2 regions of the Paenibacillus sp. 19GGS1-52 genome follow, and region 1 is predicted to be linked to the other one. Evidence: a T-box and tRNA genes for the amino acid it is inferred to sense, from the RefSeq annotation. Region 1 holds a T-box; the other holds one or more tRNA genes.
What was found. A T-box is a leader RNA that pairs with one kind of tRNA and senses whether it is charged. The one in region 1 lies ahead of tyrS (tyrosine--tRNA ligase), so its partner is inferred to be a tRNA-Tyr.

Region 1 (15,388 bases):
TATTATTTATATAGTCTGATAATATTAGGGGTTCCCCTGTGGCATACACCTTTCCACCCAGTCCTTGTCCATTCTTTAATATCTCGTGGAGTAAGGGGGGATGGTTACAAGCAATCACCTCAAGGCCGCCTTTTTCTTCATTCATATGTACAATGCAGCAATAGTCGGCCTCAAACATTTCCAGCAGCTCTTCAAAAGCGAACTGAAAAACCTCCCCCAAGCGCAAGCTCTTGTTCAGTCGTTGCGTTAGTTCATTGCTCATGCGCAACTCGCGGATTAGCTGGTTGGAGCGCTCATACAGCTTTGCATTCTCAAAGGCTGTACCAGCCGTATCAGCTACCATGGAGAGAAACTGCAAATCCGTGTCTGAGAAGACCGGATTATCCATGACCATATGGAATACACCATAAACTCCCTGTTTTCCACTAAGTGGAAGGCCAATCTCAACGACGTGACTGTCCTCCATGCTTGTTTCTATTGCAACCCTGCCATCCTTAAAAGCCCTAGCGCGCACATCGTTTTTTGTCCAAAGTAACGGAAGTGGTTTAACCTGCGGATTAGGACTGCGATGATCCTGCGACATAAACAGTTCCAAGCGAGCACCAGGATACATCGCAGAAATACTATCTATAACCTCTGTTAACACGGCATTCACATCTATATTGTCATGCATCCTCTGGACGATCTGGAATAATAGTGAACGGCGGTTGCTCTCCCGCTCTGCATGTAAATGAACATTTGCAAGATCAGATACAAACACATGCTCAAACCTACGGTAAAAGCACGTTTGGAAATGCAGTGCCATGGCTTCAGCGGTATGCTTTCCGCCCTGCTCATATTGTTCTGTAGGCATCGCACACCCAAGCAAAGTAAATATCTCCCCGTGGTTGCGCGTAAGCATAGGTATTGTAAAGAAATTCACATCTCGCCCCTCGACTGAGAACTGAATTGTATGCATTCTGCCAGAGATCACACTTACAGCTGCTACCTCTTCCCATTGCGGTCGCCACTGCTCTTGCCTCTCTTTTATGTTGTCTATCCATCTACCTTCAGCGTCGAGAACACACCACTCCCAAGTCTTCGCAAACGGAAGAGCAGTAAGTTCTCCCAGCCATTCGATGAAGCTATCTGCAATCAGATTGGCTGCATAAGGGAAATCATAGGATACAATGTCCGTTTCCCTGAGCCACGCGGCGGGATCATCAAAGTCTCCGTCTGATTGCATCGTGGTCTTTAACAGCATACGACTGTCCTTAGGACCGTATGCTTCCTGTTCTGACATAAAGAGGATCCCCTTTGCATCTAAAATTAAAATCTCATTTTCCGATAACATCTAATTAGCTATATTTTACTCTCTTTCCTCCCGTAATGCATTATATTTTCCTCATTTCCGGGATTTTTTTTAGGTCCTAAGAACTAACGACAAAGTTTTACAAAAACTCTTATAAGATACGCTTGACATTGACTGTTGTTTTCATATAATATTTATTGTTGAACAAGACTGTAACCAGTCTTACATGGCGTAACGTTGTGTCACCCTCACGCAATTCGTTACTATCAGGACAGCGGCTGAACTTTCCTGACAGTGTGAGAGCATTTAATTGCTATTCACGGATACGAAAAGCGGCACAATAGAGCCTAATTCAATTGAAATTACAATTAAAAAGGAGTCTATTATAATATGGCACGTTACACAGGACCGAAATTCAAACTCAGCCGCCGTCTAGGTATTTCCCTTAGCGGTACAGGAAAAGATCTTAAACGCCCTTTTCCACCAGGACAACACGGAGCTAACCAACGCAGAAAAGTAAGTAACTACGGAATGCAGCTTATGGAAAAACAAAAATTGCGTCACATGTACGGTTTGGGCGAAAAGCAGTTTAAGACTCTTTTCACTAAAGCACAAAAGATCCAAGGTATTGCCGGCGAAAACTTTATGTTCTTGCTTGAAAGCCGCTTGGATAACCTCGTTTACCGTCTTGGTTTTGCTAACTCCCGTGCTGGTTCACGTCAGTTAGTATCCCACGGTCACGTAACTGTTAACGGCAAAAAAGTCGACATCGCTTCTTACCGTGTAAGCTTGGGCGACGTTATCGGACTTCGCGAAAGAAGCCGCGCTATGGGTTCAATCAAAGAAGCTCTTGAAAACCGTTCACACCTTCCAGCTTACTTGGAATATGCTGATGGATCATTCGAAGGCAAATATATCCGTTTGCCAGAACGTTCCGAGCTGTCCCAAGACATCGATGAAAAACAAATCGTCGAATTCTACAACCGTTAATATCTCGCTTATAGCGAGTATGATCAAAGCCCCCGGATTTTCCGGGGGCTTTTTTTGTTGATATTAATAGCCTTTAGGCAAACAACAGGCTGAAAATGCTAAACAGCAAGTCCCACTGTACCGGAGACTTGCTGTTTTATAATTCCTAATTATAAGATTAACGCCTTATGACAACGTTAGCTTAGCGAATTTCCGTTTACCTACTTGCAAGATATCGCCCTCCTGTGGCGTCAAGTCCGCATTAGGGTCCTCCAGTTTCACCTCGTTCAGCTTAACTGAACCCTGCTGAATACTGCGTTTGGCCTCCCCATTGGAGCCCGCAAATCCAAGCAGAGTGAGCAGTTTAACAAGTTTGATCGTGCCATCTTCCAACTCTGCGGCAGGAACTGCAAAGATCTCGATATCATCCGGCAGCGCACGCTGCTGGAACACAGTGACGAAATGCTGCTGTGCAGCATCTGCCGCAGGAACACCATGATACATGCGTACAAATGTGTGAGCCAATTGCATTTTAGCATCTCTCGGATGCGTTACGCCCTCTTGCAACGCCTCTTTCAGAACCACAAGCTCACGATTGCTGATATCAGTGGCCAACTCATAGTACTTAAGCATCAGTTCATCAGGTACCGACATCGCTTTGCCGTAGATTTCGTTCGGCTCTTCATCGATACCAATATAGTTACCCAGGCTCTTGCTCATCTTCTGTACGCCGTCAAGACCTTCAAGCAAAGGTGTCATAATCGTAGCTTGAGTATCCACACCATATTCCTTCTGCAGCGTACGCCCCATCAGCAGATTAAATTTTTGATCCGTTCCTCCAAGCTCCACGTCACTCTTCAAGGCAACAGAATCCATTCCTTGCATCAGCGGATAGAAAAACTCATGGATACTGATCGGCAGACCACCTTGAAAACGTTTAGTGAAATCATCACGCTCCATCATACGTGCCACTGTTACTTTAGCGGACAACGTCACAACTTCAGCAAAGGTCATCGGGCTAAGCCATTCCGAGTTGTAAAACACTTTTGTTTTATTCGGGTCTAATATCTTGTAGATCTGCTTCTTGTAGGTTTCGGCATTACGCTGTACATCTTCTTCCGTCAATTGCTTGCGCGTTTCCGACTTGCCTGTAGGATCTCCGATTCGTCCGGTGAAATCTCCAATAATAAGCTGCACTTGATGTCCCAGCTCTTGAAACTGGCGTAATTTATGCATAACAACTGTATGACCGACATGGATATCCGGCGCTGATGGATCAAGCCCCAGCTTTACATTAAGGGGTACACCCGTAACCACAGATTTGATGACTTTGCGTTTCAGTTCTTCTTCCGGAACAATCTCCACGACACCACGAGATATGACTTCCAGCTGATGCTCTACTTCCTGCTGTTGAACGTCCGATAATTCTTCCCATTTCATACTTATGTTCCTCCTCTAAGTTCTAACTGTGCCACCACGACAAAAAGAGTCTATTTCTCATCCCAAGGGACGAGAAATAGACTCGCGGTACCACCCTAATTAAAATCCCTGCTATGTAGGTTAACACTGCAAAGGACTTTCACTTCATTACATATAACGGGATTGCACCCGGTCCCAGACTACTTAACAGGCAAAATATGCTTGTTGTTCCTCCAGACAGCTCCAGACTGTAATTCAAAGGGGCTTGTTATCGGTTCACACCACCCACCGACTCTCTGAAAATACAAAGCTTGCCTTCTACTGATGTCTTTCTGCGCTTTTTTTGATATCCAATTGAATCTATTTATATCACAAGCACATTTCAAAAGTCAAATCCTTGCGGAAAAATTGCTCTCAAGTATAAGCGCATTCAAAATCGCCAAATTGTGCTATAATAATTCCGTTAAAAGGAGGATTATCGTCGATGGTTGAGGAGATCAAAAAGAAAACTGTAAAAAAGCATCCACCCCGTAGATCCTGGTTCCGCAGGTTCGGCTCCGTAGTCAAGTGGATGTTTATTCTTGGCATACTGGGCATTCTGTTTGCCAGTGGCGCTGTGGCAGGTTACGTCACTTCTATAGTGAAAGAAGACCCTGTCCGCTCCGAGCAATTCATTCAACAACAAATTAGCCAGAACTCTATCACTGGATTCGCTTATTTCCGTGATGGAAGCCCTATCGGCCAGCTCCGTACCGAAGAAGACCGCAGGCTCATTGAATACAACAATATCCCCCAGCTTATCATTGATGCAGTTCTTGCAATAGAGGACAATAATTTCTATGAGCACAATGGCGTAGATTTCAAGGGTACCTTACGTGCCGTCAAGCAAAAGCTGCTGAACGAGTCCGTTCAGACTGGGGGCAGTACGCTTACCCAACAACTCGCAAGACGTGTATTCCTTAGTCTGGACCGGACAGAAGACCGCAAAGTGAAGGAGATTTTATTATCACTGAGACTTGAACGCTTCTTATCCAAGCAAGAAATTCTAACAGCATATCTGAACAAGGTTCCCTTTGGTAATGGCTCTAACGGCTACAACTTATTTGGGATTAAAGCAGCATCCAAAGGAATATTCGGTCAGGATAATCTGGACAAACTGAATATAGCCCAAGCTGCGTATTTAGCAGGTCTACCTCAGCTGCCATCCGCTTATTCCGCCTTCAACGGACTGGGCGAGTTCAATGAAACGGCATTCAACAGGGCCTTGGAACGGCAGCATCTTGTACTTCGCCGGATGCTGGAGGAGAATAAAATCACTACCTCCCAATATGACGAGGCTCTCGCTTTCGATATCAAGAGCTCTCTGGCACCGTATACGAAGAAGGCTTATGCTACCTATCCTTACCTGATGCTGGAAACAGAACGCAAAGCAGCCGAAATTCTTCTGACCCTGAACAACGGGAAGGCAGATGTGACAGGCACTGCTAGTGCCGTCAGTACAGATAGTACTGCCGCTGTTACGGTTGGTACTGATGATAGTGCAGCTCGTCTAGAGGAGGCACGGCAGCAGTTAATGACTGGTGGTTACCGGGTCTACACCACAATTGACAAGAAAGTTTACAGTGCCATGCATAGCATCTCGGAAGACAGTAATAACTTTACAAAAGACAGCAAAGCCAGAGGCAAGGAACAGACAGCTGGCATTATGATCGACAACAAAACCGGGGCAATCCTCGGGATGATCGAAGGCCGCGACTTTAAAATTGAGCAGATGAACTACGCAACGCAAATGGTCCGTCAGCCCGGCTCTACCATGAAGCCAATTGCTGCCTATTTACCTGCCCTTGACGCGGGCCTAATCCAGCCTGCTGGCATTCTGGATGATGCACCTATTATTCTGAAGGATGGTACCAAAGGCTTCCACATCCCGAAAAATGCCAACAATCGCTATCAGGGTCTGGTCACCGCACGTTATGCGCTTAACAAATCATTAAATTTGCCAGCACTTAAGCTGTTTAATGACAAGGTTGGGATAGATAATTCTTGGGCCTTTGCCAAAAAGCTGGGGATTACAACGATTACGGATGATGATTACAACGCGCAGACAGGAGTTATCGGTGGACTACGTTACGGCGTATCTGTCGAAGAATTAACTAATGCCTACTCTGCAATTGGCAATCAGGGCGCATTTAATGATGCCTATATGATTGAGAAGATCGTGGATTCGGAAGGAAAGATCGTGTACCAACATAAGGTGAACCCTGAACAGGTATTCTCCAAGCAGACCGCTTTTCTGATGACTGACATGCTGCGAACCGTAATTACGGAAGGTACCGCCAGTGTAGTCAAAAGCAAATATAAACATTTCAACGATGTTCCAATCGTCGGCAAAACTGGCTCAACCCAGAACTATGGAGACGTCTGGTTTATGGGCTATACTCCGGACGTTACACTTGGAATGTGGGTAGGTTATAAGGAACAGATCAATACCCTTCAGGGAGATACTCAGAAACATCAGGCTCAGACTTTATGGACCAAGGTTATGAATGCAGTTATTAATAAACAACCACAGATCTTTGTGACGAAGAAATTTCCACAGCCTGAAGGCATCGTCAAAAAGACAGTTTCCGCCTACAGCGGCAAGCTTCCTACTGCACTGACCGACAAATTTACCACAGACCTTTTTAATGTGAAATATGTACCCACAGAAAGTGATGACGGCATCTCCAAAGCTAAATATATTACTTATAATGGCGTCAATTATATCCCGCTGGATGGAACGCCCGAGGATTTCCTGAAGGAACAGATTGTGGTCAAGCGCGAAAAGCCGATTCAGGATCTGGTCAAAGAACTGATGGCCGCCTTCCCTGCTATGAAAGAGCATGAACCGATAGCATATTATATGCCAGCTGATGCGAAGACAGATTATCCTACTGAGGTTGATCCACGTGTGGATGATGGCACAGCCCCAACAGCACCGCGTAATGTCAGAGTCTCCTATAGCACTGGTAAAGCTGTAATCAGCTTCACGCCAAGCGGCTCATCGGATGTTGTGGGTTACAGATTATACCGTTCCTTAAACGGTGGAGCTTTCCAGAAACAGGCTGTTCTTATGGCAGGTGAGACTTTGGTATTCCAACCTGGAACTCCTTCTAGTGTCAATGCTACATTTTATGTAACTGCCGTGGATGTGGCCGGTCATGAGACGGCTTCGGGCAGTGTAGCTGGCGGGGCTACGCCGACACCGGAGGTTACACCAAGCCCAGAAGTGCTGCCTGAGACAACACCAACACCTGGAACTGAGATCCTTCCCGGAGGAATTCCAGATGATCCTGGAATGATCATAGTGCCGCCTGCTGGAACTACGGATACGACTACGAATGGTGGAAATGCACAGGCCACAACAAATTCTGCAGGTAATACTGCAGAAAAACATTAATAAGCAAAATAGATTTTTCAATTAGTCTAAGATCTCTATACTCGTTTCAATACTAGCAAGATCAAAACCCAGCAAGTCTCCCGTTTGGAGACTTGCTGGGTTTTGTTTTCGTTCTATTACGTCTTATTGATATTTCGTCGCGCTAATCCTCTATAGTCGATAAATCTCCAGCTGGAAGATGCAGCTCCCATGCCTTCAGCACCCGGCGCATAATTTTGCCTGAACGGGTCTTGGGCAACTTATCCTTGAATTCGATCTCTCGGGGGCTGCATGCGCTGATAGTCCCGCTTTGACAAAAGCAGCGATTTCTTCTTTTAATGCTACCGTTGGAAGATACCCCTCCCGCAAAGATATGAAGGCCTTGATAATCTCCCCCCGAATAGCATCGGGTTTACCAATTACACCAGCCTCAGCTACAGCTGGGTGCTCCACCAGCTTGCTCTCTACCTCAAAGGGACCGATACGCTCACCAGAAGAATTGATGACATCATCGATTCTTCCTTGGAACCAGAAATACCCCTCTTCATCCATATAGGCTGAATCACCAGAAATATACCAGCCGGGAATACGAAAGTATTCCTCATACTTTGCCGGGTTGTTCCAAATGGTACTCATCATAGAAGGCCATGGCGTTTGGATTGCCAGATTGCCCATCGAATAGGGTGGCAGAACATTGCCGCGATCATCCAGAATTGCAGCTTGGATACCAGGCAACGGACGACCCATAGAGCCCGGTTTGATGTCCATCCCTGGATAATTGCAGATCAGCTGTGCGCCAGTCTCCGTCATCCACCACGTATCATGGATACGCTGGTGATATACTTTTTCTCCCCAACGTACTACTTCAGGGTTAAGCGGTTCACCCACAGACAGCACGTGGCGCAGACTGCTCAAATCAGTTCCCTGCAGGCTGCTCTCCCCTGCCCCCATTAACATGCGGAATGCAGTCGGAGCACTATACCATACAGTCACTGCATTGCGCTTAATCGTCTTATACCAGTCCTGCGGACTAAAGCGCCCGCCTCTAACTACATTGGTCACACCATTCAGCCAAGGGGCGAAAATCCCGTAAGAAGTTCCCGTGACCCAGCCCGGATCTGCTGTGCACCAGTAAATATCATCTGGCCGTAGATCCAGTACTATTTTGCCGGTATAATAATGTTGAATCATTGCTCTTTGCACATGGTAGACACCTTTGGGTTTTCCTGTCGAACCACTTGTATAATGCATAATTAGACCATCGTCCAAACCTAACCATTCCAAATCCAGCTCTGTTGAGGCTGCGGTCATTTCTTCTTCATATCCAAAGATTCCCTGTGCGGGCTCCGAAACACCACCTACCAGAAAAATATGGCGCAGTGCAGGCAATTCGTCACGCTTTACCCGATGTAATAATTCAGGTGTCGTCACGAGCGCTACAGCCCCGCTATCCTCCAATCGATCCTTGACGGCTGACTCCATGAATGCCTCAAACAAAGGTCCGGCTACAGCCCCAACTTTAAGTATGCCAAGCAGGCTAAAATAGAGCTCAGGCTGGCGTGGCATAAATATAAATACCCGCTCTCCCTTGCCGATGCCATATTTACGCAAGACATTTCCGAACTGATTTGATCTTTCCCGCAGATCGGCAAATGTATAGGATTCTTCCCGCACAGCATCACTGTATAGCAGGGCGGTTGACTCACCCCGTCCTTCGAGGACGTGACGATCGACTGCCTCGTAGGCCATATTCACCTTACCGGTTTCATACCAAGAGAAACTTCGCTCTACGTCCTCCCACTCAAAATGGGTTACAGCCTGCGTGTAATCAGGCATATTAGAGCTCATGCCACGGCTTGGCAAAATTTCACTATGGACTTGACCCATCACTCTTGCCTCCCTCACTTTTTTGATTTAAGCTCTAAGGGTGAGAATCTTCTCTTAATTAATGATGTCAATATGCTTATTGTGAATTTTTTATGTCCAAATCAGTATATCACAGGAAGCGTTTACATTCCATAATTTATGCAGACTGAAGGGAGCTTTGGCCATGGAACATTACAAAATCCCCATTTCTCATACGCTTGGATACGCCGATAGAACAATTACGGTGAGCGGACCGCGTTCTCCTGAGACTCTGGAGGGCCTCAGCATGCATAAAGACCTTGATGCCTTTCGTAGTCCACGTGAACAGTTAGAAGCCCTTATAGAGATCGCCAGACTGCCTGAAGGCCGTGTAATCGCGGCTACTGAGAATCAAACCATTATAGGCTATGTCACTTTTCATTATCCGGATGAGCTTGAACTTTGGTCGCAAGGGGGTATGAAGGATCTTATTGAGCTGGGCGCAATAGAAGTAGCAAATGATTATAGGGGGATGGGACTTGGAAGGCTGCTCATTTCTACCTCTTTTGAACAGAAGCAGTTGGAGAATTGTATCGTGTTCACTACTGAATATTATTGGCACTGGGATCTGCGTGGAAGCGGACTAGATGTGTGGGCTTACCGCCAAATGATGGAGAAGCTAATGAAGACGGTAGATATGGTCTGGTACGCTACTGACGATCCGGAAATCTGTTCACACCCTGCCAACTGCCTAATGGTTCGTATTGGCCATGAGGTTCCCCTGTCTTCGCAGGAGACCTTTGACAGAGTGCGTTTCAGACAACGTTTTATGTATTGAATGTTCACAAAGAATTGATTACATCGCCTTCAGCATGTACTCCAATATGGCATGAGAGCGCTCAGATGCTTCTACAGTAAATTCCCGGAAATTCACATGCGCAGATCCATCTGCCTTGTCCGACATGGAACGAATCACTACAAAAGGAGTGTCGTACATATAACATACCTGCGCCACTGCTGCCCCTTCCATCTCGGCACATGCTCCGTCCAACTCTTTTCGCAGTTCGGCAACAACATCAGCACTAGCGATAAACTGATCCCCGGAGAGCACCTTGCCAATCAGATACTTTTGCTTAAGTTCTACGCAAGCCTGCTCAGCGAGCAGTACCAACGCCGGATCTGCGGAAAAAGCAGACACTTCCTGATACGGAATAATGCCTTTTGGGTAGCCAAGTGCTGTAACATCCATATCATGCTGCATACAGCTTGACGATATAACAATGTCTCCTATGTTCAATTCAGGGTGCACTGCTCCTGCTACACCAGTAAACAGGACCTGGGAGGCCCCGAACGTATCGAGCAGAATTTGTGTGGTTACCGCTGCATTCACTTTACCAACCCCGCATTTGCAAAGCACAACAGACTTACCGAATAGGGTTCCGGTATAATAACTGATTCCAGCCTTAACCACTGTCATCCTTTCCTCCATACCCTCTAGTAGCAGCTTAATCTCTTCATCCATCGCACCTATCAAACCAATAATCCTAGGCATATGTACACCGCTCCCCATTTATTTACTATGTAAAAAGCATAAAAAGCTCCAAAAGGAGCTTTCCGCCGAACATTTATTAAATTCTCTATTTACTTATTCAAGTGATTTACGGACAAACGCAGAATCGTCTCATGCGGCAAAATAACCCGCGGATTCTCGACTGTTTCTTTCTTCATCAGCTTCGTCAGAAGTCTCATAGCTACCGCACCTAAATCGTACATAGGCTGTGCTACAGTAGTGAGCAAAGGACGAACCATGGAAGCCATACGAATATTATCCACACTTATGATTGAGAAATCATCTGGAACCTTCAGACCTTCATCCTGAATACTATGGATAGCGCCAATCGCCATCTCATCTGTTGCAGCAAAAATGGCTGTCGGCTTATGCTTCAGACCGAGGAAATACTTCATAGCTTCAACACCGGATTCGTAACGATAGTTACCAATACGAACCAGATCCTCTTGGTACTCGATTCCAGCCGCTTCAAGCGCTTTCTTATACCCTTGGAACCGTGCATAGCCATTCGCAGGATCCTGCAGCGTACCGCTAATCATCGCGATCTCACGGTGGCCGTGACGGATCAATGTATTCACAGCATCAAACGCAGCAGTTTCGTGATCGATATCAACAGAAGGATAATTCCCTTGTTCATCGCTGGTAGCACACAATACAATCGGAACTGAGGAAGTCTGAAAAGCCTGGATATGTTCTTGCGTTACTGTTCCGCCCATGAAGAGCAGCCCGTCCACTTGTTTCTCTAAAAGAGTATTAATAACACGAATTTCCTTCTCTTTACGCTTATCGGCATTACACAATATAATATTGTAGTGGTACATATTGGCGATATCTTCAATCCCACGTGCAATTTCTGCAAAAATCGAGTTTGAAATATCTGGAATGACAACCCCAACGGTTGTCGTTTTCTTACTGGCGAGTCCTCTCGCCACGGCATTTGGACGATAGCCCAAACGTTCAATCGCTTCAAAAACTTTCTTCCTAGTCTGCGGTTTCACGTTCGGGTTATTATTCACAACCCGTGATACCGTAGCCATAGATACGCCTGCTTCTCGAGCTACATCGTAAATGGTTACCGTCAAATTACTCTCTCCATTGCGATAAATTTTATCGTTCGACTAATTAAAATTATGATACGACACTTTGTACAATTGTGCAATGATAACGCTTCATTTTCCTTTCAAAATTTCTTTCAAGGCTGAAGTCACCATCCGAAAACGAGGTTTTGCCCATTTTTAGTTTCCAATTCTAGCAATGGTTTCCATCCCCTTTGCAACAATAATGTATCTTCTTTCTATCGTAACAAAAAGTGCGTGAAAAATCCAACATTCGTGAAAGATTTTCATTGTTTTTGCAGAAAATTCTTTCATTTGGCACTTTCTGCCGATTGATAGGTCAATTGAGATAGTCTAAGCCCTGTGTCTTCCATCCATTTCTGATCTGCACAATCACCTGCGAACCTAAACACATCAAGTAATAAATCAATACGGCCTTGTATGGACTTCCGGATGGCTTCGTCGAGTTCTGGAATACCACCTGTAATGAAGCCGGAGAAAGTTTCCTTCAGAACACTGGCCCATTCATTTCTTTCCGTAAAAGAAACAGACCTTCTTGTCCAAGACTCTTCCAGCTCTTCAATTAACTTTCCCAAATCTCGTTTGATGCAAGGCAAAGGTTCATAACGAGCACACTCCTGGCAAGTATATACCGGAACATGATTAATTTTCACTTTTGAGCTATAGATCAGCGTATGCATATGTATGGTCATGACACCACCGCAATTACACGACTTCTTCATTAGATTTTCTCTATTCATTTCTCACACCTCAAGCATGAAATTTATAAGAATTCGTAAGTTAGCCTTTTCAAGGGCTATATTCGACCTCCTCTCTTTAAAACCCTTCTCATTTGCATAAAATGATTTATTTACCAAAAATTCAAAGTGTTATCTCCCTAAAGATGACTTCATATTTTAAATTTGATAGAATGAAAAAGTTGAAGTTAATCGAAGGGAGTTGCACAGAATGAGACTAGCCGGCAAAAAGGTCATCGCACTCGTAGACGATGAATTTGAGGATTTGGAGCTCTGGTACCCCGTGTACCGGGTCAGAGAAGAAGGTGCCGAGGTTCATCTGGCAGGACTCGAAAAAGATAAAACTTATGTAGGTAAATACGGTGTGCCTGCCAAGGCAGAGTATTCCTGGGACGAGCTTAATGCCGCCGATTATGATGGCATCTTAGTTCCTGGTGGATGGGCGCCTGATAAAATTCGCCGCTATAGCGCAGTGCTAAAGCTAGTGCAGGATTTCAATACTGCCAAGAAACCAATTGGCCAAATCTGCCACGCCGGATGGGTGCTGATTTCCGCCAAAATATTGGAGGGTGTTACTGTTACCTCCACTCCGGGTATCCGCGATGATATGGAAAATGCTGGAGCGATCTGGAAAGATGAAGCGGTCGTCACAGATGGACACATCATCTCTGCCCGCCGCCCGCCGGACCTCCCGCCTTATGGCAAAGCCTTCTGTGATGCGCTTGCGGGGGAATAACTACCGATCCAATATTTACTAATGTGGAAAAGCCTCTCTTGAGATCACGTTTACCGTGAGCAAGAGAGGCTTTTTACACTATTTGATTATCGTTGCCCGTGTCCAGTGAAAATAAAGTATTAGACTCGACTGTGTTGATTCGCGCAGGTTCAGCGTCTTAGAAAGCGCCAGGTCAGCTTAAATAAGTATTTGACTTACTCAATTATAAAACCAGCGACAGCTGGACCGAAAAAATAAAGTCCTAGACTGCCGCTGGTTTATTTAACTATCGTTCACCGTTAGAATTCCTGTAAACTGAATCATTTCGAGGGAGCGTAACGATTAGTTAATCGAACTCTCAATTAACATCTGATTTCGACGGAAAGTGATTGTTCCTAATGTTAAGTCAACAGAAACTCTACTACTTCAGCCTTCAGCGTTTCGTGAAATTGCACGCGATCAAAGCCGGGCGGGTCTTGCGAGGGAGGAAAGGCTGGTGAAATCATCTCAGTTGGGAAAGGAGTCAGGAAGGAATAATGTCCGGCATTCTCCACCGTCCGATAGCGAATCATTTGCGGTTCAGCAACACTATTCATGATGATCTGCGCGTGAAAAGGAGGTGTGTAAGGGTCTTGCTCGGCATCCAACATGAGAATAGGGAGCCGAACATTGCTTAATGCTCCCTCATTACGGAACCAAACGGACGCCGGTGCTAGCAAAATCAGGGACCGGATGCGTGAATCATATGGAACATCGATCTGCTGCGGCTTCCCATCCGGGCTCTCAGTAGGGAAGGAGGTCGGGATGCCGCCAGCTGCTGCAAGCGCGGTGTAGCCCCCCATGGAATGCCCGATGACCGAATGGCCTCCCGGCTGGAGAAGCCCCTTAAACCTCTCATCTTCAAAAAACCAGTCGGCTGCCATGCGAAGGTGCCGGGGGCGATAGGTGAGGTTTTGGACAGTACCTTCCAAACTATTATCGTTGCGGTTATTGAATGGATGTTCGAGCAGGCCAACGATAAAGCCGCTGCGCGCTAAATGCCGAGCGAGCGACCGGTACACAAGCGGTGAACCGCCTGTACCGTGTGAAATGAGGACTAGCCTAAATTTTCCATCCAGCGGCGCTGCGTCTCTGGCCACCTCCAACGAGTACGGCCCTATCCTATCAGTCTGTTCCGGTGCATCTGTCGGATACATCACGATCATGGGAACGGTCACCCTCAATGCGTTGTCGGTAATTTGTACCTCGCAGCAACCTGCATATACTTCAACAATGTCTTCTATTTTGTTCATCTTGATTTCTTCCTCTCCTTGAGCTACATGCTCCTAATATGGCGAGCCAACGGGAATATATATGTCTAATACCGAATCCTCGTTCATCGGACCTAGATATCGATGGTCGTAACGCACAAACTCCGGGCAATTCGTACGAACGCTGCCTGACTGGGGTAACCACGTTTCATAAATGTACTGGAACGTATCGTTGAGTCTCGATAATGTCCCCTTATGAGTAAAAACCGCATAAGTTACCACTGGGAGCAGCTTAGCGACCATTCCCAAGGGAACTACCCTCTCCTCGCTAGCCACCTCGACACAAGCGATATACGTGATTTCCCATTGCCTACCTGTAAGTTCAATGACCGCATAAAATATGTCTTCCGTATCCGGCTTTCGCTCAATTTCAAACAAACGCTGCCTAAAGCTCCGCCATAGCTTTCCGACCTCGTCCGAATTGACACCCGGTATTGACATGCCGACCAGATGCAGCTTATTCAGGCAGACAAAAGCTGGCACGAGGGAGACGCTCTTATTCAAATGCTGTAGCCCCACTTCATCCAAAGGAAGCTTCTCCATTGCCCGGAACAGCGTGTCCTTCATGTCCCTTTGCTTTCGAAATTGTCCAGGCGAGATGGAGAACATTTTCCAAAAGGCTCGGGCGAAGGATTCCTGAGACTCGAACCGGTACAGGATGGCAATATCTATGATCCTTTGGTTGGTATAAAATAAATCGTATGCTGCTTGTGTCAATCTCCGCTTGCGTATGTACTCCGAGACGGAGTTTCTCGTAACCGATAGGAAGATCCGGTGAAAATGGTACGGCGAATAGCCCGCAGCCTCCTTAACCTTGGTGCTTAAGCTCTCATCGGTCAGATGATCCTCAATATAGGTAATGGCCTTGATTACCAAATCCTTATAATTCACTTTAATGCCTCCATATCGATATACTCATTTTACGACAGATGGAACGCTCTGTTTTGATATTTTTTGCGGAATTTTACTTTACTCAACAGCTAACACTACTTTCCAAACGCAGATAGTTTCCTGATCAGCCACACTCTTCGGTTCGCC
Region 2 (15,388 bases), 3.2 Mb from region 1:
TATGTGATTGAAGAACCTTTGTCCAAGCCGGGTGATTATGTCGCCTTGCTTGCCCTCACAGATGTGATCGTAGCCCTCTCCTCCTGTTCACAGGACCTCGCGCCTGTTAATGCCTACAACGTAACCGCGCTCAAAATGCAGATCACAGAATCAAAGCCCGTATAACTCGGGTATTGTAGCACGTTCCGTCGGCGTTAAGCTATATGAACAATTGGCAACTTTCTTATAATTAGGAAAAAGCTCCTGCACCGCCGGGATAATCCGTCGCCACAGGAGCTTTCTCTAAACCCTCATACGCAATCTGAATTCCTTAGCCTCTCACAACAGTGTTCCTTGCTTTATATTCCTCAAGTGTTAGGACTTCTCCAAATATACCGATATCCCGCAGGCCAGATACATGCATATCTTCATCCTTTGAAGCGCAGCAGTCGCTGATACACATCACCTTATACGTATGATACATCGCGTCTGATGCTGTAGACCGGACGCATACATTTGTCCATACGCCAGTAACTACTACAGTATCAATGCCCTCTTCACGAAGGAATAGGTCCATATCCGTGTAGCTAAAGGCGCTATGTCGTCTTTTTTGCACAATATAATCGCCTTTGTCGATCTGCGGAGTCAGACTCGGTATGAAGTCGGAACCCCAGGTTCCTTTGATCGCATGAATCGGTCTTACTCTGAAATCCGCATCGTTCTTTCGATGAGCTTCCTGTACAAAGATGATCTGGATATCATTCTCACGGCTGAATTCGATTAATTCCTGCAGCGCCGGCACAATCTTCTCGCCATTTGGGCAACAGAGTGCACCTTCCGGGCTGATAAAATCATTTAACATATCAATAATAACTACGGCGTGTTTGCCCATAGCAGTCACGTTCCTCTCAAGTGTATCTCATTAATGTTCCAGCAAGATCTGCTTAATATTTTAACAAGCGCGGAAGTTCACTAATGGTCTGGCGTTTCACGAACTCACCGTATCCAGGTTTACCTACCACACCCAGTTCATCATCATAAACCAACGTGCCTCTGACAATCGTCTTGTCAACTTTACCTTTAAGCTTCATGCCGTGAAAAGGAGTATATTTCGGTTTACAGTGCATTTTGTCCTTATCAAGCGTCCATTCCTTCTCCAAATCTACGATTGTAAAATCGGCGTCTGCTCCAATTTCGATAGCCCCTTTTTTGGGGTACAGACCATAATGAACTGCCGGATTGGTGCACAGCACCTCTACCAGCCGTGAAAGGCTTAATCTGCCTTTATTAAAGCCTTCGCTGATCATGATTGGAACCAATGTTTCAACACCTGGTATCCCTGGAAAAGAGGTCCAGACATCCATTCCTGGAGCATCCTTTTCAGTGGCGATCTCATAAGGTGCATGGTCAGTGGCCATGAAATCAACGGTTCCATCAACCAGACCTTGCCACAAGGCTTCATTGTCTTCTGTACGGCGCAAAGGAGGAGCAATCTTCGCAAATGCCTCGAACTCAGTCATCGAGTCAACAGCGTTCAGCGTCAAGTAATGCGGGCAAGTTTCCGCTGTCACTTTAAGCCCTTTAATCTTTGCTGCCTTAATCAGTTCATTACCTGCAGCAGTACTCATGTGCACAATATGCAGACGGGCTCCTGACTCCTCAGAGAAGCTTATACCAAGCTGAATTGCAGCTTTTTCCGCCAAAATCTTACGTGCTTCCGCCCATGCGGGATAATCCATGCGTCCTTCTTTTTTCAACTTGTTCGTGTAGAAATCACAAATCGCAAAATTCTCGGCATGAATACCGATCGGCATTCCTGTTTCAGCCACAGCATAGAAGGCTTCCAGCATTTCCGGGTCAGTTACACGCGGATAGGTGGGAACAGACGGGGTCATATACACCTTAAAGGCTACGACACCCTCTGCCGCCTGCTCTTTAACGATGTTCAAAACATCGTTCCGCACATCTTCGCCGGTAACTCCTCCCCACATCGCATAGTCGATAACTCCCTTACCTTCCAAGGCGTTAAGCTTATTGTGCAAATTATCTACCGAACGGACCGAAGGCACGCTACAGCAAGGCATGTCGATAATGAGTGTAACTCCTCCCGCCGCTGCGCTGCTTGTTCCAGTAACGAAGTCTTCGCGATGAGTAAATCCAGGGTCATTAAAATGTGTATGTGAGTCAATAACACCCGGCAGCACCAGCATTCCTTTAGCGTCAATAACCTCTGCATTCCCAGCGTCAATATCTTTGGCAAACCCAACGATAATCCCTTTATCCACCAGAATATCAGTCAATACCTGTCTGTCACCTTGGGGAATACTTGCATTCTTAATTATCAATTTATAACTCATCGATACACACCTCTTCTTTTATATTGTAATTTTAAGCACAACAAAAAACCCCGGGTCACAAAAGGTATACGATAGAAATATACGTTCCCAAGCACAATTCTGCACGGTGAACAGCAATCTCAAGCCTATACCTCTTGTAGCCTGGGGCAATTTACGGTCGCCTGGTCGAAACGCTCAAACCAATCAATGAGCTTATACAAGAGCCTATTTTGTTAACCCATTTACTCGGGAGTAAATAAGTTTAATGTAATGTTTATTGACACAATCTAAAGGATAAAACTCCTTCAATACCTATATCATACCATCTCAAGGTCTAACGTCAATATTGAAAACTGTATTGTCAAAGAAAAGTCGAAATTGATGTTATGTAATATAACTCAATTTTCCGTGCAGCATTAATTGAGAGAGCGGTCTCTTCTATTAAGTTATTATTAAAATATTAATTCAGAACACAAATCATTGATGCAGCAACAAAATTCGCTTCCAATTCTTCTGCTTAGTTAGAAATTTTGTAATCTAGAACAACTTTGATGTACGAGATATTACTTATTCATTAAAATATTTATCGATCTGCAGCGACAATAGTCACTTCCACGCCTTCAATTAATTATCTAAATAGAGCTTCTCAAAAAGCCTGAAATGAGAAAAAGGTGTAAAAGATCGCTTTTACAAGCAAATCTTTTACACCTTTTTCATGATACCGGCGAGAGGACTCGAACCTCCACGGTCTCCCACTCGATTTTGAGTCGAGCGCGTCTGCCATTCCGCCACGCCGGCATATATACATAAAAATAACTTGGAGGCGCCACCCAGAATCGAACTGGGGATAAAGCTTTTGCAGAGCTTTGCCTTACCGCTTGGCTATGGCGCCACAAATGGAGCGGACGACGGGAATCGAACCCGCGACCCTCGCCTTGGCAAGGCGATGCTCTACCGCTGAGCCACGTCCGCAAAAAAAATGGCTGGGGATATAGGAATCGAACCTATGATGACGGAGTCAAAGTCCGTTGCCTTACCGCTTGGCTAAACCCCAATGTAAATTTAAAAGTAAAAAGGGCGACCGATGGGTCTCGAACCCACGAATGCCGGAACCACAATCCGGTGCGTTAACCACTTCGCCACGACCGCCATACAATACTTAATCAATCTCCAATAGTTCATTTTAAAGAAAATGGGGCGACCGATGGGTCTCGAACCCACGAATGCCGGAACCACAATCCGGTGCGTTAACCACTTCGCCACGACCGCCATATTTAACTTCAAAAATTGTATTGGCAGGGGCAGCAGGAATTGAACCCACACCAACGGTTTTGGAGACCGTTGTTCTACCCTTAAACTATGCCCCTAAAACTGGTGGAGGATGATGGATTCGAACCACCGAACACTCACGTGAGCAGATTTACAGTCTGATGCGTTTGGCCACTTCGCTAATCCTCCAAGGATGGTGCCGGCGAGAGGACTTGAACCCCCAACCTACTGATTACAAGTCAGTTGCTCTACCAGTTGAGCTACACCGGCGTATTGCTGTGTAAAAATATGGTGGCTCGGAACGGAATCGAACCGCTGACACGAGGATTTTCAGTCCTCTGCTCTACCGACTGAGCTACCGAGCCATATACAATTAAAAATGGCGGAACCGACGGGATTCGAACCCGCGATCTCCTGCGTGACAGGCAGGCATGTTAGGCCAACTACACCACGGTTCCAAATTGGTTGCGGGGGCAGGATTTGAACCTGCGGCCTTCGGGTTATGAGCCCGACGAGCTACCGGGCTGCTCCACCCCGCGTCATTAGCTATACAGCTAGATTGTGTAATAATATGGTGGAGGCTGAGGGGTTCGAACCCCCGACCCTCTGCTTGTAAGGCAGATGCTCTCCCAGCTGAGCTAAGCCTCCATAATAGAACAATTGTTATCATACCAAATTTCACGAAGTAAAATCAAGTGAAAAATGGTGACCCGTATGGGATTCGAACCCATGTTACCTCCGTGAAAGGGAGGTGTCTTAACCCCTTGACCAACGGGCCTTAGTCTTAATAAATATATGGCGGAGAGAGAGGGATTCGAACCCTCGAGACGCTTGTGGCGCCTACACGATTTCCAATCGTGCTCCTTCGGCCAAACTCGGACACCTCTCCATATGTGGCTCCCCGAACAGGGCTCGAACCTGTGACAACTCGATTAACAGTCGAGTGCTCTACCAACTGAGCTATCAGGGAAAATTCATACAGGCTTGAATCGCCTGAAAACTGAATCCGAATCGAATCTGCGTTTCTTGCTTGTTTGTGGATAAGCCCTCGACCGATTAGTATTGGTCAGCTCCATGCATTGCTGCACTTCCACCTCCAACCTATCTACCTCGTCGTCTTCAAGGGGTCTTACTAATTGGGAAATCTCATCTCGAGGGGGGCTTCACGCTTAGATGCTTTCAGCGCTTATCCCGTCCGTACGTAGCTACTCAGCCATGCTCCTGGCGGAACAACTGATGCACCAGCGGTACGTCCATCCCGGTCCTCTCGTACTAAGGACAGCTCCTCTCAAATTTCCTGCGCCCACGACAGATAGGGACCGAACTGTCTCACGACGTTCTGAACCCAGCTCGCGTACCGCTTTAATGGGCGAACAGCCCAACCCTTGGGACCTACTTCAGCCCCAGGATGCGATGAGCCGACATCGAGGTGCCAAACCTCCCCGTCGATGTGGACTCTTGGGGGAGATAAGCCTGTTATCCCCAGGGTAGCTTTTATCCGTTGAGCGATGGCCCTTCCATGCGGTACCACCGGATCACTAAGTCCGACTTTCGTCCCTGCTCGACTTGTAGGTCTCGCAGTCAAGCTCCCTTATGCCTTTGCACTCTACGAATGATTTCCAACCATTCTGAGGGAACCTTGGAACGCCTCCGTTACTCTTTAGGAGGCGACCGCCCCAGTCAAACTGCCCGCCTGACACGGTCCCCGTACCCGATGAGGGTACTAGGTTAGAACCTAGATACGATCAGGGTGGTATCCCAACGTCGCCTCTGCAGAAGCTTGCGCTCCTGCTTCTCTGGCTCCCACCTATCCTGTACAGATCGTACCCAAATTCAATATCAAGCTGCAGTAAAGCTCCATGGGGTCTTTCCGTCTTGTCGCGGGTAACCTGCATCTTCACAGGTATTAAAATTTCACCGGATCTCTCGTTGAGACAGCGCCCAAGTCGTTACGCCATTCGTGCGGGTCAGAATTTACCTGACAAGGAATTTCGCTACCTTAGGACCGTTATAGTTACGGCCGCCGTTTACTGGGGCTTCGGTTCACAGCTTCGGGTTTAACCCCTAACCGCTCCCCTTAACCTTCCAGCACCGGGCAGGCGTCAGCCCGTATACTTCGCCTTACGGCTTCGCACAGACCTGTGTTTTTGCTAAACAGTCGCTTGGGCCTTTTCACTGCGGCCCCCTCGGGCTATTCACCCTACCGAGGCACCTCTTCTCCCGAAGTTACGAGGTCATTTTGCCGAGTTCCTTAACGAGAGTTCTTCCGCGCGCCTTAGAATTCTCTTCTCGCCTACCTGTGTCGGTTTGCGGTACGGGCACCTTCTCCTGGCTAGAGGCTTTTCTTGGCAGTGTGAGATCATGACCTTCGCTACTACAATTTTCGCTCCCCATCACAGCCCAGCCTTAACGATGTGCGGATTTGCCTACACATCAGCCTCACTGCTTAGACGGACACTTCCATCAGTCCGCGTCACTACCCTCCTGCGTCACCCCATCGCTCATAGCGGATTACGGTGGTACAGTAATTTCAAACTGTTGTCCTTCGACTACGCCTTTCGGCCTCGCCTTAGGTCCCGACTTACCCTGAGCGGACGAGCCTTCCTCAGGAAACCTTGGGCTTTCGGCGGATCAGATTCTCACTGATCTTTTCGTTACTCATACCGGCATTCTCACTTGTATACGCTCCAGCACTCCTCACGGTATACCTTCAACGTATATACAACGCTCCCCTACCCCAGATACAATGTATCTAGCCATAGCTTCGGTGGTGTGTTTAGCCCCGTTACATTTTCGGCGCAGAGTCACTCGACCAGTGAGCTATTACGCACTCTTTCAATGGTGGCTGCTTCTAAGCCAACATCCTGGTTGTCTGTGCAACTCCACATCCTTTCCCACTTAACACACACTTGGGGACCTTAGCTGATGGTCTGGGCTGTTTCCCTTTCGACAATGGATCTTAGCACTCACTGTCTGACTCCCGGTAATAAGTATATGGCATTCGGAGTTTGACTGAGCTTGGTAACCCTTGCGGGCCCCGCACCCAATCAGTGCTCTACCTCCACTACTCTTATACCGAGGCTAGCCCTAAAGCTATTTCGGGGAGAACCAGCTATCTCCGAGTTCGATTGGAATTTCTCCGCTACCCCCACCTCATCCCCGCATTTTTCAACATGCGTGGGTTCGGGCCTCCAGTGCGTGTTACCGCACCTTCACCCTGGACAGGGGTAGATCACACGGTTTCGGGTCTACGCCCCCATACTCTATCGCCCTATTCAGACTCGCTTTCGCTGCGGCTCCGGCTTCTCACCTTAACCTTGCATGGTAAACGTAACTCGCCGGTTCATTCTACAAAAGGCACGCCATCACCCATAGATCGGGCTCTGACTTTTTGTAAGCACACGGTTTCAGGTTCTATTTCACTCCCCTTCCGGGGTGCTTTTCACCTTTCCCTCACGGTACTGTTTCACTATCGGTCGCCAGGTAGTATTTAGCCTTAGCAGATGGTCCTGCTGGATTCATACGGGGTTTCACGTGCCCCGCACTACTCGGGATCCGTCTCGGAGAGAACACAGTTTAGGCTACAGGGCTTTTACCTCTATCGCGGGCCTTTCCAGACCTCTTCGCCTACCATATTCCTTTGTAACTCCATGTGAGACGTCCCACAACCCCTAAGAGCAAGCTCTTAGGTTTAGGCTGTTCCGCGTTCGCTCGCCGCTACTGACGGAATCACTATTGTTTTCTCTTCCTCAGGGTACTTAGATGTTTCAGTTCCCCTGGTCTGCCTCTACATACCCTATGTATTCAGGTATGAGTAACTGTGCATTACCACAGCTGGGTTTCCCCATTCGGACACCCCCGGATCAAAGCTTGCTTACAGCTCCCCGAGGCAGTTTCGTTGTTCGCCACGTCCTTCGTCGGCTCCTGGCGCCTAGGCATCCTCCGTGTGCTCTTATTAGCTTAACCAATGCTCCAGTGTTTCGCTTGTTCACTCATCTTGTTTTGAATGTTGCTACCGGATCACTCCGTTCGCAGATCATTCAAAGCCAAAAGTCGTTTCACCATCGAAAACCTTCGCTAAGCCATAATACACTTTCGCTCGTTTACACAAGCGACAGATAAAATGTTCTAAAACGCAAATTCGTTTCGGTATCCAGTTTTCAAGGATCAAGGTTTTGTTCGTCCTTACAGACAAAACAAAATTGAGAGCTTCAACTCTCAAAACTGAGCAACGAGTGAGTGTGTGCAAACCCTAAGGGTTCACTAGAAGCCTTGCGGCTTCTGTTCGAATGTTTCCGTTACAGGAAACGATTCTCCATAGAAAGGAGGTGATCCAGCCGCACCTTCCGATACGGCTACCTTGTTACGACTTCACCCCAATTATCTACCCCACCTTCGGCGGCTGGCTCCCTTGCGGGTTACCCCACCGACTTCGGGTGTTGTAAACTCTCGTGGTGTGACGGGCGGTGTGTACAAGACCCGGGAACGTATTCACCGCGGCATGCTGATCCGCGATTACTAGCAATTCCGACTTCATGCAGGCGAGTTGCAGCCTGCAATCCGAACTGAGACCGGCTTTGTTGGGATTCGCTCCACCTCGCGGTTTCGCAGCCCTTTGTACCGGCCATTGTAGTACGTGTGTAGCCCAGGTCATAAGGGGCATGATGATTTGACGTCATCCCCACCTTCCTCCGGTTTGTCACCGGCAGTCTGCTTAGAGTGCCCACCATAATGTGCTGGCAACTAAGCATAAGGGTTGCGCTCGTTGCGGGACTTAACCCAACATCTCACGACACGAGCTGACGACAACCATGCACCACCTGTCTCCTCTGTCCCGAAGGCCGCCGCTATCTCTAGCGGATTCAGAGGGATGTCAAGACCTGGTAAGGTTCTTCGCGTTGCTTCGAATTAAACCACATACTCCACTGCTTGTGCGGGTCCCCGTCAATTCCTTTGAGTTTCAGTCTTGCGACCGTACTCCCCAGGCGGAGTGCTTACTGTGTTAACTTCGGCACCAAGGGTATCGAAACCCCTAACACCTAGCACTCATCGTTTACGGCGTGGACTACCAGGGTATCTAATCCTGTTTGCTCCCCACGCTTTCGCGCCTCAGCGTCAGTTACAGCCCAGAAAGTCGCCTTCGCCACTGGTGTTCCTCCACATATCTACGCATTTCACCGCTACACGTGGAATTCCACTTTCCTCTTCTGTACTCAAGCCACCCAGTTTCCAGTGCGACCTCAGGTTGAGCCCAAGGTTTAAACACCAGACTTAAATAGCCGCCTGCGCGCGCTTTACGCCCAATAATTCCGGACAACGCTTGCCCCCTACGTATTACCGCGGCTGCTGGCACGTAGTTAGCCGGGGCTTTCTTCTCAGGTACCGTCACTCTTATAGCAGTTACTCTATAAGACGTTCTTCCCTGGCAACAGAGCTTTACGATCCGAAAACCTTCATCACTCACGCGGCATTGCTCCGTCAGGCTTGCGCCCATTGCGGAAGATTCCCTACTGCTGCCTCCCGTAGGAGTCTGGGCCGTGTCTCAGTCCCAGTGTGGCCGTTCACCCTCTCAGGTCGGCTACGCATCGTCGCCTTGGTGAGCCGTTACCCCACCAACTAGCTAATGCGCCGCAGGCCCATCCCTCAGCGACAGATTACTCCGTCTTTCATCCTCTTCCCAGGTGGGAAAAGGAATTATCCGGTATTAGCTACCGTTTCCGGTAGTTATCCCAGACTATGGGGCAGGTTGCCTACGTGTTACTCACCCGTCCGCCGCTAAATCCTGTTGAAAGCAAGCTTTCAACAAAACTCCGCTCGACTTGCATGTATTAGGCATGCCGCCAGCGTTCGTCCTGAGCCAGGATCAAACTCTCCAATTTGTATTGAAAAGAGCGATTGCTCATTTTGAAACCTCTGACGAGAATTTACATTCTCAACCGACAAGTTTACTCCAGCATAAATGCCGTGAAACTCATCTTCTTTTGGATTTCACTTTCGTAAAATCCCACTCACTTGTTGTTCAGTTTTCAAAGATCAAGTTCTCTCTTCATGTCATTGCTGCGTCTCAGCAGCGACCTTTATAATATATCACAGCACCTTTGTTTTAGTCAACCTTTTTTTAATTCCTTTTTTTCGGTTAACTTCCCATTGCTTTTGAAGCAATTCGTCGTTTCAGAGGCACGAGTTATAATTTAACACATCATCTAGGAATGAGTCAACTATAATATTCGCTACAAATTCTATAGCTCACTTTTATAAGGTATAAACAAAAAAAGAGAGTGCTCAGACTCTCCCTATCCTAAACATTTTATCTCTATTTTATTCTATTTATTTAAAGCATGTAACTACAATGTATAACGAATAGTATGTCCATCTTCATCCGCAGAATCGGCCCAAAATGTTATTTCTCGGACTAGCGAACGGGACACCAGCTTGCGTAAGACCAGTGGCAATTCCGCTTCCAGGTGGCTCAGGCCCGAGTGTTGCAGCAACTCTTTTATACTCCATGGCTCTTTACGTCCGTTTAGAAGCTTAAGAAGCATTGTACAGCAATCAGCCATTTTGGACATAATTGCAAATTCGCAAGCCAGCAACACAAGTTCTACTCTTTGCTCCAGCGTTTCTGTACTAATCGTTAATTCTTCATACAATTTATGAACTGAAGTATTGAGACTCTTTAATTGCTCCCATACCGCCGGATCCGGAAAGCGCCCACCTTCACCCACTTCAATACGGGCCCAATGGTATAAAGCCATTAATATACAGTTATAAGCATCCATAATGCAGCCTGCATCTAGATATCGTTTGGATTTCACGTACATATGCAAAAAACGGGCAAATTCCATAAAAAGCACCCGTTCTTTAAGCGGCCCGTCAAAGTGTAAGATCTCCTGCCGCATATCCTTCAGTATTTCTTTAGGGTCCCAAATTAATTCGCCCGCCATCAGACTGGTTATGAGTTCATTATTATCACCTGCCATAACAGCCCGCTCCAAAGCGGAAAGGCCCACATGCAGCGTTTGAGTGCGCTTCGCACCAGCAATGGTGTGAGTGACAATGTGTTGCTGCTCCAACTCCGCGTGCAGCACCAATACCACCATATCAAATTCATGAAGAAGCACGCTTTGGTATGGTGCGTTACCATTCCGCCGTAAAGCGACAGCCCCTAGAACATTCTCATCAAACGTTTCTCCACTTAATAAGGTCATATTGGACAGTTCCATGCTTCCCTCCATCAAATTTGGCGATTTTGCGTCCATTCAGTTATAATTCACTTAATAATATTATTCTACAAATTGATACAAATTCCTTCTGGTAAATCCAACTATATTTAGTTAGGAGTAAATACTCATGAAGTTTAAATCGGCCAAAATCAATGCTTTCCGTACATGGGGATTACTGCTTACAATGTTTGGAATGGGCCTTATGATTTTTGGGACTGCAGGTATCGTATTTTGGGGTTCCGCAGGCAAAGTATTTGCCGCGATTGGACTCGTTATCGGTCTAATCACTATGATGGCCAGTCTTGCCATTTATTTCTGGGCTGGCATGTTATCAACCAGTGCTGTACAAGTAGAGTGTCCTGAATGTCATAAGCTGACCAAAATACTCGGTAAAACCGACCGCTGTATGTTCTGTCATACCATTCTCACTCTTGATCCTGCGCAGGCAAATATTACAGCTGAGCAGCTTGAAAAACAGCAACTGAAGCATTAATACAATATCAGTCTAAAACTAAGGGGCTCCCACGATGGGAGCCCCTTAGTTTTGTGTATGTGAATATATTATTTCTGAATTTCTTTCAAAGCTTCCCAAGCATCCTGAATGGCGAAGTTGCGGTTCCAGGCTCCGATCCCTCCAAGTCCTAAAGACTGGGCCAACTCAACTCTCGCCTTAAGAGATACCTTATCCTCTATCCATATTTTACGTAGAATACCATCTTCCTTATACTCTATATAATTCTGCCCTGTATCCTTATCAAGTGTTGGCTTAAGCTTCTTATCAGTAAGGATTTCTTGGACAGCCTTCATGCCGACAGCCTTGGAGCTTACCTTCGTCTTGCCCTTCGCCTCAGTCTCCGACCAGATGCGTGTATACAATGGGACACCGAGAATCAGCTTCTCAGGCGCTACACCGTCTTCTTCTATAATACGGCTGAGGGAGCTTTCCACCCAAGGTAGTGAAGCAACTGAGCCCGCAATAGGACTGGATGCCCAGTGTTCATCGTAGGCCATGACAATTAGAAAATCAGTCACTGTTGCTAGTGCTCTCCGGTCAAGAAATAAGGACCACATCTCACTATTGGATTTAGGTGTAACATCCATTGAGACGATCAAATTCTTCGCTTGAGCCATGGGTTTCAGTTCCCGCATAAATTGCGTGACATTCTCTCCATCTTTGGTGTACACATTCTCAAAATCAATATTAATTCCGTCCAGTTCGTATAAATCAGCGTACTTCAGCATCTGTACAATGGTGTTCATCCGATTCTCATAGCTGGATAACGCACCAGTAGTCAAATCGGATTCAAAACTATTGCTCAGTAAGCCCCAGACCTCCATACCTTGGTTATGAGCCCATTTTACATAGGTAGTATCGCCCTTACTCCGTACATTCCCCTTAACATCAATAATGCTAAACCAGGTTGGGCTAACGACATTCACTCCCGGCAGCTTCCCTATTGAATCCGGATCAGGCTTGCGTTCATAGACAGCCTCGAAGAACAGGTTAACCGCCTTCCCCTTCCAGCTCCGTTCAGCCCGCGTTGGAGTGGAAGGCTTCTGTTCCACAGTCTTTTGACCATCAAGGGCTATCGAGCTTGCCTTGACATAGCCTGTATAGCCATTGCTCATCTGAACATACAACCAGTCCTTATTATCCCCGTTCCAGACTCTCACAACTGCACCCGGAGACATATTAGCTACAATTGGCGCATGGATCGATGCCTCACTGCGCAAAGCCTTCGCCTTGTCGCCCTTCTCTCCCTTTACCTTACCAAGCGGTACAGACTCTCCAGCGGTCATTAAGAGAACAGCACCTGTTTCTGTATCTTCTTGTACCTCGAACCCATACAGGTCCTGCAAGGTGTCTGCAGGAAGATACGTTACCGTGCCCTTTTCTTCAGGAGCAAGACGCAGTTGCAGCGGTTTATTGTTCAGGCTCGCATCTTTCGAATCCTCCTGCATATACAAAAGACTGGTATCTGTTGATAGAATGACAGACTTGGTTTCCTCTTCATAACGAATAGATGAATCTACATATTTCTGCAATAGCGGAAGTGGCAAAAGCAAGCTATCACCTGTACCCGAGGCTGAAAAACCAGTAAGTTCCCCTTTTACAAAGATAGGATGTTCCAAACCTTTCCAATCAGGGTCAATATGCAGTCGGTTTGGCAATACGTAAAAGACAATCCAGTAAGCTGCGGCTGCAACGATCAAAAGTCCAAGCAGGCGGCGAAAAAGACGTCCGCGCTTGTTGACACGTCTTTGTCTCTGTCTTCTGTTCAAGATATATATCCTCCAGATCGTAGCTGAATTTAAAATAGAAAGGGTATTTGCCGACCTTAAATATACGCTTGTATAACCTGTTTGGTTTCGCATAACCCAAATAATTGGCAGTTAACGCTCAGAAACAGCTGTGATTTAAAAATAAATAACGTGAGTCCTCCGTCTTCGGATTCCGCACGTTATTAATAGTTGAACAATATGTCCTATAGACAGAATACACGGTGCAACAGGACCTACGCCATTCTGTTATTCTGTCCCTCTTAATGCTGCTTATCTCTGCAAGACTTACATATTCCGTAAAGTTCCATCCGTAATCCATTAATCTTAAAGCCTGTAGCTTGCTCCGCACGAAGCTCCACATCATGAAGTGATGGATAGCTGAAATCTTCAATCTTACCGCATACCTGGCAGATCACATGATAATGATCAGACACATTGGCGTCGAAACGGCTGGAGTTATCACCGTAGGTCAACTCGCGGACCATACCGGCTTCCATGAACATTTTTAGATTGTTATATACGGTTGCTACGCTCATACTCGGAAACTTCGGCTCTAACGCCCGGTAAATATCATCCGCCGTAGGATGATTCATAGCTTCCATTAAATACGTAAGAATCGCATGACGCTGGGGCGTAATACGGACACCGGTTGTCTTCAATTGTTCCAAAGCATGTTGTACGCCACTACCCATCAATGCCACCGCCTTCTTTTAGAAAACATAATATTAACTCTACTTTTAATTGTAAGACCGGTCTTTGAACGTTGTCAACGAGGTCCGTACATTATATTCATTATTATATAATAAAAATTACTTATTTCAATATTTCATCACATTTAAACTACTGTTTCCTTCAATATGGACTTTGTGCTCTCCATTTCCAGCTTCCCCAGAGATCGTCTTTTTATCAATAAGCAGTCCTGGGTAATCAGAAACGATATCGCCATATCCACTGGAACCTTCCACCTTATAATCTCCAACCAAAGGTAAAAAGACGCTGATATCGCCAACCGCACTGTAAATATCCCAATCTCCTCCAAGTAAATCCGAGCGCACATTAATTCCGCCATTCAGCGATTCTGCTTGCAGATTCGTTCTGGCTCCATCGACCTTCAAATTTCCATTCTTACTGGAAATATCCACTTTATCCCCATTATTGATTGCACTTACATTACCAACAGCTGTCGACAACTTGAGGGCGCCCGTTACATCCCAGGCATTCATATCGCCGCCACTCGTTGAAAGGTCAACACTTCCTTGAACCCCTCTAGCCCGCACAGCCCCGTTTAGTGTTTTTCCTTTAACCTCACCTAATATGCGATGCAGAATAAGCTGCCCATTTCCGGTTTCCAGTGAGATATTCTCAATTGCTTCCACGTTTTGCAAGGTAATACCACCATTCATGGTCCTAATTTCCAGATTAAATCGACGGTCCTCCGGAAGAGAAATATCCAAATTCATGCGTGGCTGGCGTTTGCCGGAATCCCCGTATGCCTTGCCCTGGGGGGTAATCTTGATGGTTGATCCTGGTGTAACATCAACAAAGGACTGGTCCGAGATCGCTTCAGCCATAACTCCCTTTAGTTGATCGACCCAGACTGTAGTCACGATCTCAATATCCTCTACCGGAGCACGATGTACTAAAATATCACCGTTGATGCCATCGATCGATATTTTGGCCGTATCCAGTTCAACAGGAATAATTAATGGCGCTTTCTGAAACTTGCTGCCTTCTGCCTCACCGTAGTCAACTGCTGCTGCAGTCAGGTTAAGACTGACTCGATTCCACAAATGCAAGTAATGTTCTTGCTCGGCTACGATAAATATGCTAGCTGCTAATAATATGGCAGACAGTAATCCGCGCAAATCCAGTCTGGTTCTGGCTCCTGTTACGCTCGAATTCGAACGGCGACGGTTGAAAAAGAATATTAGCAGGTACTCAATTCCCCATAGCACTGGTATAATCGGCCACCACTTCAGAAGCAGAAGCGTAAGATCAGTTCCCTCTCGCCAATCCAGATACAAGGGAACTCCGACACCAATAAGCAGCAGGGACGCCGTAAATCTACCGACTCGACGGTTACGACGTTCGGCGTTCTTACGCCGGAGAAATCCTCTAGCAATCTCTCTAGCTCCAAGCAATAAGCCAAAGCACACTAAAGCTGCTGCAGTTGCCGCTTCTGCATAATGCTCAATAAAGAACTGCAGCCATTCTGGCTTTGTTCGAAAAAGAAAGAGCAGAACTCCTCCTAGTAGCAGCATCAGCCCAAACGAAATGCCCGGTTCGCTAACCAATCTA

Region 2: it has a tRNA-Tyr gene. The T-box ahead of tyrS (tyrosine--tRNA ligase) is inferred to sense a tRNA for this amino acid. The anticodon was not compared.

What each region holds. Positions count from the first base shown of each region.
Region 1 covers NZ_CP059724.1:4,371,228-4,386,615, forward strand. The annotation lists gene H1230_RS20400 (sensor domain-containing diguanylate cyclase) at 1-1,282, opposite strand, end outside; gene rpsD (30S ribosomal protein S4) at 1,682-2,281, shown strand; gene tyrS (tyrosine--tRNA ligase) at 2,447-3,700, opposite strand; T-box leader at 3,763-4,023, opposite strand; gene H1230_RS20415 (transglycosylase domain-containing protein) at 4,164-7,118, shown strand; partial or broken gene acsA (acetate--CoA ligase) at 7,261-8,984, opposite strand; gene H1230_RS20425 (GNAT family N-acetyltransferase) at 9,148-9,780, shown strand; gene H1230_RS20430 (5'-methylthioadenosine/adenosylhomocysteine nucleosidase) at 9,799-10,494, opposite strand; gene ccpA (catabolite control protein A) at 10,584-11,594, opposite strand; gene H1230_RS20440 (hypothetical protein) at 11,879-12,328, opposite strand; gene H1230_RS20445 (type 1 glutamine amidotransferase domain-containing protein) at 12,537-13,061, shown strand; gene H1230_RS20450 (alpha/beta hydrolase family protein) at 13,442-14,332, opposite strand; gene H1230_RS20455 (GyrI-like domain-containing protein) at 14,366-15,241, opposite strand.
Region 2 covers NZ_CP059724.1:1,201,821-1,217,208, reverse strand. The annotation lists gene H1230_RS05685 (DUF1989 domain-containing protein) at 1-165, shown strand, start outside; gene H1230_RS05680 (cysteine hydrolase family protein) at 311-871, opposite strand; gene allB (allantoinase AllB) at 924-2,336, opposite strand; purine riboswitch at 2,454-2,556, opposite strand; tRNA gene H1230_RS05670 (tRNA-Leu) at 3,035-3,113, opposite strand; tRNA gene H1230_RS05665 (tRNA-Cys) at 3,134-3,207, opposite strand; tRNA gene H1230_RS05660 (tRNA-Gly) at 3,213-3,287, opposite strand; tRNA gene H1230_RS05655 (tRNA-Gln) at 3,296-3,369, opposite strand; tRNA gene H1230_RS05650 (tRNA-His) at 3,392-3,464, opposite strand; tRNA gene H1230_RS05645 (tRNA-His) at 3,509-3,584, opposite strand; tRNA gene H1230_RS05640 (tRNA-Trp) at 3,609-3,682, opposite strand; tRNA gene H1230_RS05635 (tRNA-Tyr) at 3,688-3,773, opposite strand; tRNA gene H1230_RS05630 (tRNA-Thr) at 3,779-3,854, opposite strand; tRNA gene H1230_RS05625 (tRNA-Phe) at 3,874-3,949, opposite strand; tRNA gene H1230_RS05620 (tRNA-Asp) at 3,965-4,042, opposite strand; tRNA gene H1230_RS05615 (tRNA-Met) at 4,047-4,123, opposite strand; tRNA gene H1230_RS05610 (tRNA-Val) at 4,157-4,232, opposite strand; tRNA gene H1230_RS05605 (tRNA-Glu) at 4,288-4,362, opposite strand; tRNA gene H1230_RS05600 (tRNA-Ser) at 4,381-4,473, opposite strand; tRNA gene H1230_RS05595 (tRNA-Asn) at 4,479-4,554, opposite strand; rRNA gene H1230_RS05590 (23S ribosomal RNA) at 4,621-7,550, opposite strand; rRNA gene H1230_RS05585 (16S ribosomal RNA) at 7,906-9,463, opposite strand; gene H1230_RS05580 (nucleotidyltransferase-like protein) at 9,929-10,807, opposite strand; gene H1230_RS05575 (YgzB family protein) at 10,935-11,300, shown strand; gene H1230_RS05570 (glycosyl hydrolase family 18 protein) at 11,369-13,090, opposite strand; gene H1230_RS05565 (Fur family transcriptional regulator) at 13,351-13,782, opposite strand; gene H1230_RS05560 (DUF4097 family beta strand repeat-containing protein) at 13,909-15,388, opposite strand, start outside.